Regions from separate parts of the Caballeronia sp. S22 genome, predicted to be linked through region 2. Evidence: predicted binding sites of a transcription regulator. Region 2 holds the regulator's gene; the other holds the start of a gene.
The links. Region 2 encodes FliA, which starts transcription of late flagellar genes. Its sites were predicted from a motif close to CTAAAGTTTNNNNNNNNNNNGCCGNTA; they were not measured.
Positions count from the first base shown of each region.

Region 1: the regulator FliA is predicted to act here: its motif matches at 3,414-3,440, upstream of flgM (flagellar biosynthesis anti-sigma factor FlgM).

Region 1 is NZ_OZ180039.1:970,414-978,015, reverse strand. It holds gene ACEN42_RS36240 (SpoIIE family protein phosphatase) at 1-555, shown strand, start outside; gene ACEN42_RS36235 (SiaB family protein kinase) at 568-1,131, shown strand; gene ACEN42_RS36230 (DUF1987 domain-containing protein) at 1,151-1,546, shown strand; gene ACEN42_RS36225 (GGDEF domain-containing protein) at 1,549-2,274, shown strand; gene ACEN42_RS36220 (CHAD domain-containing protein) at 2,378-3,286, shown strand; gene flgM (flagellar biosynthesis anti-sigma factor FlgM) at 3,470-3,760, shown strand; gene ACEN42_RS36210 (cupin domain-containing protein) at 3,776-4,327, opposite strand; gene ACEN42_RS36205 (sulfite exporter TauE/SafE family protein) at 4,376-5,152, opposite strand; gene ACEN42_RS36200 (thiamine pyrophosphate-requiring protein) at 5,318-7,117, opposite strand; gene ACEN42_RS36195 (alpha/beta hydrolase) at 7,222-7,602, opposite strand, start outside.
Region 2 is NZ_OZ180035.1:208,901-216,502, reverse strand. It holds gene ACEN42_RS00980 (Rieske 2Fe-2S domain-containing protein) at 1-764, opposite strand, end outside; gene ACEN42_RS00975 (diguanylate cyclase) at 956-2,050, shown strand; gene ACEN42_RS00970 (RNA polymerase sigma factor FliA) at 2,052-2,786, opposite strand; gene ACEN42_RS00965 (MinD/ParA family protein) at 2,802-3,719, opposite strand; gene flhF (flagellar biosynthesis protein FlhF) at 3,712-5,514, opposite strand; gene ACEN42_RS00955 (thiamine pyrophosphate-binding protein) at 5,826-7,532, shown strand.

The DNA of each region.
Region 1 (7,602 bases), on a different replicon from region 2:
CTGCTCGCTTCGGCGTCTCTCTCGAAGGCGCTCGAACAGATGGGACCGCGCGATCCGGCCGCCTTGCTGTCGGCGCTCAACCGCAACGTGAAGGGCTTGCTCGGGCAGGTGAACAACGCGAGCGGAGGACCGCAATCCAACGACGGGCTGGATTCCGCATTCTTCTGGTTCGATGCCGCAAAGAGCATGCTGCATTTCGCGGGGGCGAGGATTGCGTTGCATATCCTGTCGCCTGACGCGACAGAGTTCGAAACGATCGCGCCCGATCGCATGGGCGTAGGTTATGTCGATAGCCGCGCAAACTATGAATGGAAGGCGCACGCCATTTCATTACCGAAGGGCAGCCTCTTCTTCATTTGCACGGACGGACTGACGGATCAGATTGGCGGCCCGCGAAGCATTTCTTTCGGCCGGCGCCGCGCGCTCGACGTCATTCGCGAACATCGGGCAGAGCCACCGTCGACGATCTGCGAAGCGCTTCGGCTCGCACTCGCCGACTGGCAACGCACGCAACCGCGCCGCGATGACGTTACGTTTTTTTGTGCCCGTATCTAGTCAATTTCCAGAATGTCTCAACTACTCGATCAAGACAGCGCCTTTTTCGATCTGGCGCGGCGACGCAATGTTCTCTTCTATCACAAGGGCTATTTCTCGCATAACATCGTCGCGGCGATGGGCGAGGTGGTCAAGCTGCAGCTGGAAGTCGCGGGCGTGAACGCGCCGACTCGCCGCAAGCTTTTTTCGTCCTTTGTCGAACTGTCGCAGAACATCGTTCACTACTCGTCGGACGCATTGAAAGCGGGCGGCGAGACGGCGGGAGCCATACGCGAGGGAGCAGTCTGCATCTCGAAGGACGGCGAGCATCACGTGATGTTATGCGTCAATCCGATGGCGACCGCGGAAGTCGAGAATCTGCGCAATAAGCTCGAACCCCTGCGCAATATGTCGCTTGAAGAAATCAGGCAGGCGTACAAGCTATCGCTGCGGTCCGACACGCCGGAAGACAGCAAGGGCGCGGGCCTTGGATTTCTCACGATGGCGCGCGATGCGAGTGCGCCGCTCGAGTTTGCTTTTCACCCGCGTGCCGACGATCCCGGAACCACGCTGTTTTGCCTCATGGCCAAAATCTGAGCAGGAAGGCGCAAGAACCATGGATAACCTCTATATCGCCGCCACGACGACGTCGCCCGAGGTCGATTTTCGTTTCGACCAGCACGCGTTGTCGCTCAAGGGCGAGTCATACCCGGAAAACGCGGCGGCTTTTTATGCGCCTGTCATCGAGCAGATGCGCAAGTATCTGGCCGAGAACGCGGGCGCTGTGATCACCATCGATGTCGCGCTGACTTACTTCAATAGTTCGAGCACCAAGATGCTGTTCAGCATGTTCGACGCGCTCGATCAGGCGGGTCAATCGGGAAGCCGCGTGCTGATGAACTGGTATCACGATGAAGAAGACGAGACGATTGCCGAATTCGGCGAAGAGCTGAAGGCCGATTTCGGCGCAATCGAATTCACGGATCGTCCCATCATCTATCAGGGACGTTAAGGATGCCCTCGACATCCTCGCCTGATCTGCCTCCGGACGCGGCGCCCGATCTGTTTCAGAAAGAGAGCGCGGCGCTCGTGAAAGCCCGCGCCGTGCATGCGGCCGCCGATGCGGATGCGCATGTATATCGCGAGTCGCTTGGCGAACTCATCGATCATTTCGAGCGGCTGATGCGCGACACGCGGCGTTTGATCGGCAGAAGCGATCGTGCCGAGCGCGAGATGCAGGCGCTTGCCACGCAGCTCGAACATCGCGCGTCGCACGATGCGCTGACAGGCGTGCTCAATCGCAGCGCCGTGATCGAGCGGACCGGCAAGATGCTGCGCACGAACAGCGCGGTGATGATTGTCCTGGACATCGACGAGTTCAAACGGATCAACGACGATTTCGGCCATCCCACAGGCGACGCAGTGATACTGGGCGTCGTCGATTGTCTGCGGCGAATCGTGGGCGAGCGCGGCTTCATCGGGCGCGTGGGTGGAGAGGAATTCACGGTGCTGTTGCCCGGTCATGATCCTTCCAGCGCCGCAATTCTCGCGGAACGCATGCGCGAAGCCATCAGCGATTCGCTGATTGTTCCGCCGGTCGATCGCCGCATCACCGCGAGTTTCGGCATCAGCAACAATGAAGCCGGAGCCGGCTTCGACACGGCCTATGCGTCGGCCGATGCAGCGCTTTATCGCGCCAAGCGAGGCGGGCGCAACCGCGTCGAATTCGCCGATCGATAAACGGGTTCTACCTTCATCAAATCGTCATCGAGTTCAGCTTTCGGGTACTTCGCTGTGGTATGGTCAAGTCCACCAAAATTCTGTCTGACTCGAGGCCTCGATGGTGGATATGGATGCTGACTGGCCGTTGCCCCGGCCGATCAATTTCAAGGAAGGCCGACGACCGGCCGATTCATCGACATCCGACGCGGAATCAATCGCGAGCACGTTTTCATCATTGGCGGCACCCGTGGTCGCCGAAGCCGTGCGGCGGGCGCGAGAAGTCGCCACGGATTGCGATGCCGAAGCATTCCATCAGCTTCGCGTCTCCTTCAGAAAACTGCGTGCCTTGTACTGGGCCTATTCGCCTTATCTCGGCGAAGAAGCGACCGCACACGCCACCGAAGAATTCAAGCGCCTGGCCGCCGTGGCCGGTGGAACGCGAGACTGGGATATCGCCGGCGATCTTCTGAAAGCCGCGCAGGCGTCGCGTGCATCGATGGGCATTCTCGTGGCCGCCGCGCGAGAAAAGCGGGCGCAGGCCGTGGTGCATAGCCAGACGATGATCAAGAGCGATGATGTCGAGTCGTTCCTCAACGACGTCCTGCTTCGCGCGCAGATCGCACTGGAGTCGAGTTGCAACGATCTTCCCATTCGGGACTTCGCGGAGGATCGTGTTCGCCGGGCGGAGCGCGCGCTGAAGAAGCGCAGCCGATATGCATCGCGTAACGAGACCGCCCACGAAGAAGATCTCCACGACGTTCGCAAGGCCGGCAAGAAGCTGCGCTATTTGCTCGAATTTTTTCAGCCCGTGATCAAGGGCGGACACGATCGCACGATCAAGGAATTGACGTCCGTGCAGAACAAGCTCGGCCAGTTCAACGACATCGCCGCGAGTGAAATGCTGATTCGCGACGCCTCATTCGACGACGTTCCGCCCGAAGTCGTGCAGGAGTCGCTGCAATGGCTGGAGAAGCAAAAGTGCCGGCGCATGCGCGCCGCAGCGCGACGCGTTCGAGCCATCGCGAGTTGATCCGATCGCCCTTGTGTGGCTTTGCTCACACTTTGTTTCAATTTGTTTCAAACGACTGAGACGCCCGCCCGACAAGGCTCCGCGGGTGGTGACGAACGTCGGGATCGGTCACGCGTTCCCGCGCATGGTGAAGATTTCAAACCCCGGACCGTTAAAGGATTCAACACGTCGGGAGTAGACACCATGAAAATCGAATCCATTAACTACACGCTCGCAGCCGCCCAGAACGACACGCAACGCGCGACGAAAGGCGCCGTGCAGTCGGTGAGCGCCGCCGGTGCGCTGAACTCGACGGTGAATCTGTCGTCGATGTCTGCGCTGGGAGAATCGAGCGGTTCCGATATCGATACGGCCAAGGTCGAGTCGATCAAGGCCGCGCTGCGTGACGGTAGCTACAAGATCGATTCGGGCAATATCGCCGACGGCATGCTGAGCACCGCGCGCGACCTGCTGCAAGCGAGCAGCCGCATCTGACCGCGCGTACGCCCGTTACGCGCTCAACGCGTCGGGCGCGAGTTCGGCGGGCATGGTAAGCGGCGGACCGACAAACTCGATGCGCCACTCGTCGCCGAATGCTTTCAACACCGCCGGGTCCGGCGAACCATTCGCCATCACGTCACCGAGTTCGCTAAAAAACCGGGTGGCATCCCAGCCGGGCGTGACCAGCACCAGCATGCGCGACGGTTGATCGTCGATGTTGATGAAACGGTGCGTGGTGCCTTGTTTCGCGACTATCGTCTCGCCTGCGCTAACGATGGTCTGCTTTCCGTCCACGTCGAAAAGATAACGGCCTTGCACGACATGAAAGACTTCCGTCTCAATCTCATGCCGATGCTGCGGCGGGCCGAACCCGGGCTGATCCGTTGTTTCGAGTAGCGTCGCCGATGCTCCCGTCGCTTTCGAAGCGATGCGTACCTGAAGACGCAGCCCGATGGCCGGAATATCGATAGGGGCGGCATTCTGCTCGCCGTGCAGGAAATCTGTTTTCATGACGTTTCTCCTTGAATCAGGGTGCGGGATCCGCGGCCCGGTCAACGTCATGATGTCGGCGGCGACTTAGCTCAGAATTACTGGGAGGCGCGTCTTCGATCAGTGCAGCAAGTGAGCGAAGTAACGTATCGACAGGTTAGCCAGCTCGCCCACGATCACGACGATGAGAAGGCCCACGATCCAGCGCCGCGCCTGGTCGGAGATGGCGAGCCGCGCACCCAGCAGGCCACCGGCGACGCTGCCGAGCGCCATGATGCCGCCCGTCGTCCAGTCGACGCTCTCGTGCCCGGCGAAGATTGCCATTGCCACCGCGGTCGCCGTGGCGGTCGCGACATTTCTGAGGGCGTTCGCCTCGGGCAGCGCGAAGTCCGCCGCCAGGACGAGAACGAGCAGCATGTACGTTCCGGCATCCAGCACGATGAAGCCTGTCCAGACGCCGACGCAGAAAAGCAGAAGCATCACCTTCCAGTCGACTCGCGCGTCGCCTTTGGCGGCCGAGTTCAACAGCTTCTTTAGGTTGGTGAGGATGAGAACGAGCGCGACGGCCACGGCCGCCACGATCACCATTCGAAGATCGTGACCGGGAATCCGTTCGCTCAGCAGCGCGCCCGCTGCCGCGCCCAGCGTGATCGGACCGGCCGTGCTCAGCGTGCGTCTCCAGGGGATGGCCCCGCGTCGCGCCAGTCCAACCGTGGCAGCAATGGCGCCGACGAGAACCGGAACGCGGTTGGTCGCATTGGCGGTGACGGCATGCAGACCGACCGACATCAGAACCGGAAGGGATACGGCAGATCCCGAAGAGGCGACCGCGTTGAGAAAGCCGCAAAACAGGCCGGCAGCGATAATGATGACGATGGTGTCGGGGGTTAAAACCATGGTGCTTGATCGGCTCGGATGCGTAGCGGGGCGCGCTCGTCCGGTGGGGGAGCGGCGGTGGGGTGCCGGAGATGTGGGCACCCGCGCAGTGTCGCTCGCTTGACTTAGCCGAAAATTACTTCGAGAGATGAGTGCGTTCTGGACAGATGTACGGCCGCACGCGTCTTACTTCTCCTTATGCCCCGGCAACACCGCACCAAGCACCTGCTTCGCCGTATCGACGATCACGTTCGCCTGACTCGGATCACCCTTCATGAGCGTGGTCGCGAACGCCTTCGCCTGCTGCAACGTGATATGCGGCGGCAACGGCGGCACGTTCGGATCGGCCTTCACCTCGATCACCACGGGACGATCCGCCGCCAGCGCTTCGTCCCACACAGCCGCCATGCGCTCCGCATCGTCGACATAAAAGCCCTTCAAACCGATCGTTTCCGCGAACTTGTGATAAGGCACCGATGGAATGTCCTGCGACGCCTCGAACTTCGGATCGCCTTCCATCACGCGCTGCTCCCACGTGACCTGATTCAGGTCCTCGTTATTGAGCACCATGCAGATCCAGCGCGGATTCGACCATTGCTTCCAGTACTTCGCGACCGTGATGAGTTCGGCCATGTTGTTCATCTGCATCGCGCCATCGCCGACGAGCGCAATCACCGGCCGCTCCGGATACGCGAACTTCGCGGCGATCGCATACGGCACGGCCGCGCCCATCGATGCAAGGCCGCCAGACAGCGAGCACATCATGCCGCGCTTCACCTTCAGATCGCGCGCGTACCAGTTCGCGACCGATCCCGAATCGCTCGTGACGATCGCATTCGCGGGCACGCGCGGCGACAACTCCCACACGGTGCGCTGCGGATTCACGCCGCCTTTCGCGGGCGTTATCGCGCGCTTCTCCAATGTCTTCCACCAGTCTTCGACCCAGCCTTCGATGTCCTTGCGCCACGCGAGGTCCGTCTTCTGTTGCAGCAAGGGCAGGAGGGCGCGCAAGGTCTCGGCGCTGTCGCCGACGAGATTCACTTCCATCGGATAGCGGATCGAGAGCATATCCGCCTTGAGGTCGATCTGCACGCCGCGCGCCGCGCCTTCCTTCGGCAGAAACTCGGCGTACGGAAAGCCCGAGCCGATCATGAGCAGCGTGTCGCATCCGTTCATCATCTTGTAGCTGGGCTCGGTGCCGAGCAAACCGATCGAGCCTGTGACGAACGGCAGATCGTCGGGCAACGCGGCCTTGCCGAGCAGCGCCTTCGCGACGCCCGCGCCGAGTTTGTCCGCGACAGCGATGACTTCGTCGGTCGCCTGCAACGCGCCCGCGCCGACGAGAATCGCGACCTTCTTGCCCGCGTTGAGGACATCGGCGGCGCGTTGCAGGTCATCGTCATATGGCACGATCTTCGGCGCGCGATAGCCGACGCCCGAATGCAGCGTGCCATGCTTGCGGCCCGGCGGTTCGTATTCGAGGTCCTGCAAATCGTTCGGCAGAATGAGCGCGGTCACCTTGCGTTCCGACAGCGCGATACGCACCGCGCGATCGACGAGATGGCGAATCTGCGACGGCACGCTCGCCTGCTGCACGAAGGCGCCGGCCACGTCCTTGAACATCGCGGCGAGATCGACTTCCTGCTGATAGTGGCCGCCCAGAGCCGCACGCGCTTGCTGTCCCGCGATTGCGAGGACCGGCATGTGATCGAGGCGCGCATCGTAAAGGCCGGTGATCAGATGCGTCGCGCCCGGTCCCGATGTCGCGATGCACACGCCGAGTTCGCCGGTGAACTTCGCATGCGCGGAGGCCATGAAGGCAGCCATCTCTTCGTGTCGTGCCTGAATGAACTCGATCTTGCCTTTCGCGCGATTGAGCGCGCCGAATACGCCGTTGATGCCGTCGCCGGGATAGCCGTAAATGCGGCGTACGCCCCAGGCGTGCAAACGTTCGATCAGAAAATCGCCGACAGTAGGATTGGACATGACGCGATGCTCCTTTTGACGTCCGGGTGAGAAGCAATCACCCGCGACGGATAGCATCGACGCGCAAAACGCATGCCGGGTTCGGGAAACACCGGAACGGCTGGCTATCGGCCGGTATCGAATTTCAGCGTTTGTTTCGCGGCGCACGAGCCATCGACAGGATGCGTCGGATTATCGAGGAAGGCGGCCATGATCGATTGCGCGCAACCGGATTTGCCGAGCACCGAATGCCCCGTGTACGGAAACGACACGACCTGCGCGCGGCCGAGATCCGGCGTGATCGCGCCGACCCACGCCGGCGCGGTCGCGGCATCGAAAGCGCCTTCGAGTATCAGCACGGGAACATCGCTCACGATTCGGGCACTGACCGAAGGAGGCGCCTTGCCGACGTTCCAGACCGGACACTCCGTGAAGAGCCGCCCTTGCTTGGGCTGAATCCGGAGCACGCGTTCGGGAAAACCGGGAAGGGCCGCTTTCGCTTTTGC
Region 2 (7,602 bases):
GCGCGCGTTTCCGTCTGCGTCACCGGCGACGCCGCCAGCATGATATGCAGCGCACCCTGTCCGCCTGACGCCATCTTCGTGAGACTCGCGATCAACGGACGCTTCGCGCGATACACATAATCGATCATCGCGCCGCCGCCCTGTCCAGGAATCCCCGCGGGTTGCCAGTACCGACACTGCCGCGCCTCCAGTCCGCCATCGGAAGTCTGCACGACTTCATAATCCGGCACTTCCGTGTGCGCGTCCTCGCCCAGAATCCCCACATGCACGAACGAAAAGTGCGCCATATCGAGAAAATTTTCGACGACGCGCGGCGCCGATGACCTCACCGTCTGCGGCGCGAGATTGATGCGCCGGCCACCGGGAATCGCGGCTTCGGGAAAGAAATCGAGCGCGTAGGCCGGCTCGCCGAAGCACATCCACACGACGCCGTACTTCTCCTCGCTGACGAACGTCGTCGCGCAGGCACGCTTCGGAGGACGCAAAGATGGATTCGATGGAATCCGCAAGCACTGCCCTTCGATGTCGTAACGCCAGCCGTGATACGGGCACACGATCTGATCGCGCATCACGTGCCCGAGCGACAACTGCGCGCCGCGATGCGGACAGTAATCGCGCCACACATGCGCCGCGCCGATACTGTCGCGCCACACGACGATGCGCTCATCGGCGACGACAAAGCCGCGCGCGCCGCCTTCGGGAACGTCTTCGCTATTGCAGACCGGCAGCCATTCGCCGACCAGAGAAATGGATTCGTCGCGCATCACGGTGAATCGGAAATAGAAGTGCGAAAGCCGTTATTACACGAAACACAGCGTCTTCGCAAAACGTTGCAAAATAGCGGATCGCTCGCTCGGCGCAATTCGATACCACGCCATAAAGCCGATGCCACGCGACGGGGCCGCAGTACACGACAGCAAGATAAAAGAAAGAAATCACCATCCAGGGGTTCAGTATGGAGCAGGCGCATCAACCGGCACGCCGGCCTTATGCCTTCGCATGGTCCGAGCACCGGAATCCCGAGCGCGAGCAGGCCACGCTGCGGGTCTGGATGGGGGCGGCGGTTCTTCTGGCCTACGGCATCTTCGCGTGGCTCCGCCCTTCCTACGATGCACTGGCGGTCGCGCGTCTCATCGCGCTCTACGTGTCTTACGGTGCGGCCACGCTGCTGATCGTCAGCCGCATGAGCACGCCGTCGGAGAAGCGTCTCACGGTCACGACCATCGCCGATCAAACGCTGCTCGGGCTCGCGCTTGCAGCGGGCGGCGCGATCGCGCTGCCGCTCATCTGGGTGATGTTCTGGTTTCTGATCGGCTCGGGATGCCGTTACGGCAAGCGCACGCTCGCGGTGTCGTGCGCGACGGCGCTTATCGTCGTGATGGCGCTCGGCGTCTGGCAGCCGTGGTGGCGCGCCAATCTTCCCGCCGCGATCGGGCTCGGTTTGAGCGTGCTGGGCGCATCGGTGTATTTGAGCGTACTCGTCGATCGCCTCGGCAATGCGAATCGCGATCTCGCGCGTCAGGCATCGACCGATCCGCTCACGGGCCTGTCCAACCGATACGCGCTCGAACGGATCGTCGATCGTGCGATGACCGCGCGCGAAACCGATGGCGACGATGCCACCGCGCTCCTTCTCATCGATCTCGACGGCTTCAAGGAAGTGAACGATACCTACGGTCACGCCGTCGGCGACATGCTGCTGCAAGCCTTCGCGCAATCGCTCGCGAAGCGCATGCGCAAGTCGGACACCATCGCGCGTCTGGGCGGCGACGAGTTCGTCGTGCTCGCACATCAGGTGCGCGACCGCGCGGCGGTGCTATCGGTGGCCGACAGCATTCACTCGATTCTCGACGCGATGACATCGGTGCAGGAGCGGCCGGTGTCGGTATCGGCGAGCATCGGCGCGTGTCTGCTTTCGAGCGCGACGAGCGCGCAGCAATCCGGCATCACCGCCGTGCTGCGCGCCGCCGATCGTGCGATGTATCGCGCGAAAAGTCTCGGCGAAGGGAAAACGGTCTTCGCCGAAACGCGCGACTTCGAAACGAACTGAATCAGGCCTCGACGCTCGTCCACGCCTGCTCGCGCAGCTTCGTGCGCAGACGTGCGACCGCCTGGCTGTGCAGCTGGCACACGCGCGATTCGCTCACTTCCATCACCGCGCCGATTTCGCGCAGGTTCAGGCCGCGTTCGTAGTAAAGGCTCATGAGCAGCTTCTCGCGCTCGGGCAGCTTGTCGATCGCTTCGATCAGCGCGCCGCGCAGGCTGTCGTCGAGCAGCGCCGAAAGCGGGTCCGAGCGATCGACACAATAACGGTCGAGGAACGGCTCGTCGTCAGCGGAGCGGTCGAAGTCTTCGTAGTAGATCAGCTGGCTGCCGTGCAGATCCTGGAGCATCGACTGATATTCATCGAGCGGCATCTTCATGTGCTCGGCGATCTCCGTCTCGCTCGCGGAGCGGCCGAGGTTCTGCTCGACCTTATGCACCGCCGATTCCACTTCGCGCGACGTCTTGCGCATGCTGCGCGGCAGCCAGTCGTTGGCGCGCAGCTCGTCGAGCATCGCGCCGCGAATGCGCTGGCTCGCGTAGGTTTCGAATTGCGCGCCTTGATCTTCCTTGTAGCGGCTCGCCGCGTCCAGCAGACCGATCATGCCGGCCTGGATGAGATCGTCGAGATCGACGCTCGCCGGCATCTTGGCGACGAGCTGAAGCCCCAGCCGACGAACGAGCGGCGCATATTTCGTCAGGACGTCCGACTGTGAGAGTTTGCCTTGGGCGTTATACATCATGGTCACCTATCTTGATCACATCGACGCCGTGCTGCTCATTGCAAAGTCGTGAAGCGCGGCCACACGATGCGCCGCCTCCCGCCCGCCCTGTTCAGAGTCGCCAACCGGAATTCGCGCGTCTGGCTGGCCGTTCGCCGCGCGCATGTACGGCGCGGGGCGCATCGGCCAGTGGAGGAGCTCCGCCGCGATCGCGCGGTAGTCGCGTGCCGCGGCCGTGGCCGGGAACGCTTCGACTGCGCAGCGTGAGAGTTCCTTTGCCCGAGCGACGCGCGCATCCTCGGACACATACCCTGCCTGCACGAGCGACACGGCCAGATACCGGCTCGCGACGCCCGACAGGTTGTCGAACGCGACCGCCGCGTCAGCCGGGTTCTGCACGTGATTGATGAGCACGCGGAACTGGCCGATCGCATGGGCGTAGTGCAGGCGCTTCATGCACGCATACGCCTCGGTGATCGCCGACGCGGCTACCCGCGTCACGATGAGAAAGTCATGCGCCTGAGCCGCGAGCGTCGACAGCGCGCCGTGACGGTCCAGCTGCGCATCGATCAAAACGATGTCGGCCGGACCATCGAGCAATGCGCGGCACTGCGCGGCGTCGTGGCTGATGCGCTCGTCGCGCGGCGCGGCGATCTGCGAGAAGCCGAACGGCGTGCGCTCGACGACATCGGCGAGCGCGCGGCGGCCGGACATCACCGCGGCGAGCGTGCCTGCATCGGACAAACCCAGCATGCGGCTCACCGATCCCGCGTCCTGATGCTCGTCGATCACGAGCACATCCTTGCCGTGCACGGACAGCGCCGCGCCGAGATTCACCACCGCCGACGTGCACCCGATGCCCGCCGGCCCGCCCGCAACCGCCACCACGCGCGAACCGGCACGCGTGAGCAGCCGTCGCAGACCTTCCGCCTGGTCGAGCACGAACTTATCCAAAGTGCACCCCATGCAGTTCGGTCGTGGCGCGCGCGGACAATGCGGAGAGCAGCGCCGGCACTTCTTCGTCCTGCGGAACGAACGGCGAGCCGTCGCGGGGAATGCAGAATGCGCTCTTGATGAGAAAACGCTTGGTCGCGACGTACAGGTTCTCCGGCACCTTCTGGCCGGTCGACACGTAATGCACCGGCAGCTTGTAGCGGATGACCGTATCGAGCACGCCGCCGAGATTCGTCGCCTCGTCGAGCTTGGTCAGGATGCAGCCCGCGAGCGGCGGCTGATCCGCCGCGCTCTTGTATGCCTGCACGACTTCGTTGAGCGTGTCGCCGTGGCTCGTCGCGTTGAGCAGCAGGATGCGCTGCACCGGATGACCCGCGCCGCACAGCATCGCGATCTGGTCGGAGACCATGCGGTCGCGCTGGCTCATGCCGATCGTGTCGATCAGCACGATATGTTTGTTGCGCAGCTCGGAAAGCGCGAGCTGCAGGTCCGCGGCGTCCTTCACCGCGTGAACCGACACGCCGAGAATCTTGCCGAAGATGCGCAGTTGCTCGTGCGCGCCGATCCGGTAGCTGTCGGTCGTGAGCAGCGCGACCTTGCTTGCGCCGAAGCGCATCACGCAGCGCGCCGCGAGCTTCGCGGTGGTCGTCGTCTTGCCGACGCCCGTCGGGCCCATCAGCGCGAACACGCCGCCGCGTTCCATCAGCGCATCTTCGCTATCCATCACCGGGATGTTCGATTCGAGCACTTCCTGCACCCATTCGAGCGCGCCTTCCACGCTTTCCATCTCCGGCATGTTGTCCACCATCATGCGGACGAGTTGCGCGGAGAAACCGGCGGCGAAGAGACGCTTGGTCAGCGCGCCGCCCGTCGGGTTGCGGCGCTGGCGCTCGCCCCAGAGCAGACCGGAGAAGTGCTCTTCCATCATCGAGCGCATCGACGAAAGCTCGTTCATCACCGTTTCGTTGACGACCTGCTCCATGCGTGCGCGGATCGCTTCCGTCACGACCGCCGCCGCGTTCGCCGGCAGACCTTCGAAGGCGCCTTCCTGCGCAGCCGGCGCGGTGCTCGCCGCCGGTGCTTCGGCGTGCGGCGCGCTCGCGTTGATCTTCTGCGCGGCGCGGCGTGCGGCGACCTGCGCGGCTTCGCGTGCCCAGTCGGGCGTTTCGACCTTCGATTGAACGCGCGCCTGAGCGATGGCCTCCGCGCGGTTCGCTTGCGCATGCGCTTGCTGGCGAATCGCGTACTTGCCTGCTTCCGGCGTTCTGTCGGCGCGCGTCTCTTGCGCGGCGACAGGAACCGGCACGCCCATACCGCGAGCGATCGCGGCGGACGCCGTCAGCGGTCGGTTCGACGGCATCGTCGCCTGCTGCGCGATGCGCTTCGCATGCTCGATCAGCCACGGGTTCGAGTCGGCCATCGTGCGCGGCGCTTCTTCGTCGGAAGCGGCTTCGTGTTCGTGCGCGAAATCGTCTTCATCGTCGGCGTCGGTGTTTGCGCCGAAGACCGACGAAAACACGTCCCCGCTCGCGTAGGGATTCGCGGCGGATTGCTTCGCCGGCAGCGCGGCGGCCGCAGCGGCCAGCGCGGCGCGCGACGAGCCCCCCGAGCGCACGGCCTGTTCCTTCGCGGCCGGCGAGATCGACGCGATATCGCTGTCCGCGACACCGACGATCTCCACGGAACCATCATCCAGCGTGCGATTGGACAGCACCACGGCATCGGGGCCGAGCGCTTCACGAACCTGGCGCAATGCGTCGCGGCTGTTCGCGCCGATGAATTTACGAATGTTCAAACTTGCCCCCGATGAGGTGAAACTGCGATCTTTGCGAGGCGGACCCGCTTGGCTCGTTGCCGTGTCCGCTTTTCAGTGAAGCCATTATTGCGAACTCCACCCTTTCTCCATCGCTGGATAAGGGGCGAGAAAAAGGGGTATTTCGGCTGATGGAAATGCCGCGGGCAGCGCGAACAGGTCGCGCGCGCCGGGAAAAAATTCCGCTTTGCTTCTGGCCGCGTGCTCGCCCGACGGCGTAAGCTTTAGGGCAATTCGCTCACGGTCCGGCCCGCATCCGCGACGATCCGGACACTCACAGGAGAGTTCTTCGCATGGCGTCCGCTGTCCCCTCCGCGCAATCCGCTTCTCCCGACAATCAAACTACCGGCGCGCGTCTTCTCGTCGATGCGCTCGTGCATCACGGCGTCGAGCGCGTGTTCTGCGTGCCCGGCGAGAGCTTTCTCGCCGTGCTCGATTCCCTGCACGACGAAACCTCGCAGATTCAGACGATCGTCTGCCGCCACGAGGCGGGCGCGGCAAACATGGCCGAAGCGGTCGGCAAGCTGACGGGCAAACCGGGCGTCGCGATCGTCACGCGTGGGCCGGGCGCGACGCACGCGTCGATCGGCGTGCACACCGCGTTTCAGGATTCGACGCCGATGATCCTGCTCATCGGCCAATGCGCGCGGGATCACATGGACCGCGAGGCGTTTCAGGAAATCGACTATCGGCGCATGTTCGGGCAGATGGCGAAATGGGTCGCGCAGATCGACGATCCGCGCCGCGTGCCGGAGTACATGAGCCACGCGTTTCACACGGCGACCTCGGGCCGTCCGGGTCCGGTCGTGCTCGCGCTGCCCGAAGACATGCTGACCGAAGCGGTCGCCGCAGCGCCGCCCGCGCCGCGTTATCAGCGCGTGGCGGCATCGCCGTCGACGGCGCAGATCGACCGGTTGCGCGAACTGCTCGCCAACGCGAAGAAGCCGTTCGTGATCGCGGGCGGCAGCGGCTGGACGCTCGAGGCGACGCAGGACTTCGCGCGCTTCGTCGAGCAATGGCGGTTGCCGGTGGGCTGCGCATTCCGCTATCAGGACACGCTGTCGAACGAGCATCCGAACTATGCGGGCGATGTCGGCCTCGGCATCAATCCGGCGCTCGCGGCGCGCGTGCGCGATGCCGACGTGCTCTTCGTGCTCGGCCCGCGCATGGGCGAATCGACGACGGGCGGCTACACGCTGCTCGACATCCCGAAGACGAAGCAGACGCTCATCCACGTGCATCAGGGCGCGGAGGAACTCGGGCGCGTGTACAGCGCCGACCTGCCGATCGTCTCGGGCATGCCGGAAATCGCGTCGATGCTCGCGGCGCTGACGCCGCCCGCGAATATCGCGTGGAATGGCGAAGCCGAGGCCGCGCACGCCGCGTATCTCGAATGGCGCACGCCGCGTCCGATGCTCGGCGATGTCCAGCTCGGCGAAATCATGCGCCAGCTCGCGGAAACGATTCCCGCTGATTCGATCCTCACGAACGGCGCGGGCAATTACGCGACCTGGCTGCATCGGCACTATTCGTATCGGCATTTCCGGTCGCAGTGCGCGCCGACGAGCGGGGCGATGGGTTACGGCGTGCCCGCCGCGATCGCCGCGAAGTCGCTTTATCCGGACCGCACGGTGATCGCGTTCGCGGGCGACGGCTGCTTCATGATGTCGAGTCAGGAACTCGCCACGGCGATGCAATATGAATTGCCGGTGATCTTCATCGTCGTGAACAACGCGCAGTACGGAACGATCCGTATGCACCAGGAGCGGCATTACCCGAACCGCGTGCATGGAACGGGGCTGACGAATCCGGATTTCGTCGCGTTTGCGCACGCGTTCGGCGCGCACGGCGAACTCGTCGAAACGACGGATCAGTTCATGCCTGCATTCGAACGCGCCCGGAAATCGGGCCTGCCCGCGTTGATCGAGATTCGCATTCCGCAGGATCAGAGCACGCCGGGCGCGACACTCGAACAAATTCGCCGGCAAGGACAGCGCTAAGAGACAAACTTTCAATCTTCTTGCAGACCGCTCCCGGTGGCAGTAGAGTAGCCAGTTCGAAAACACAGGG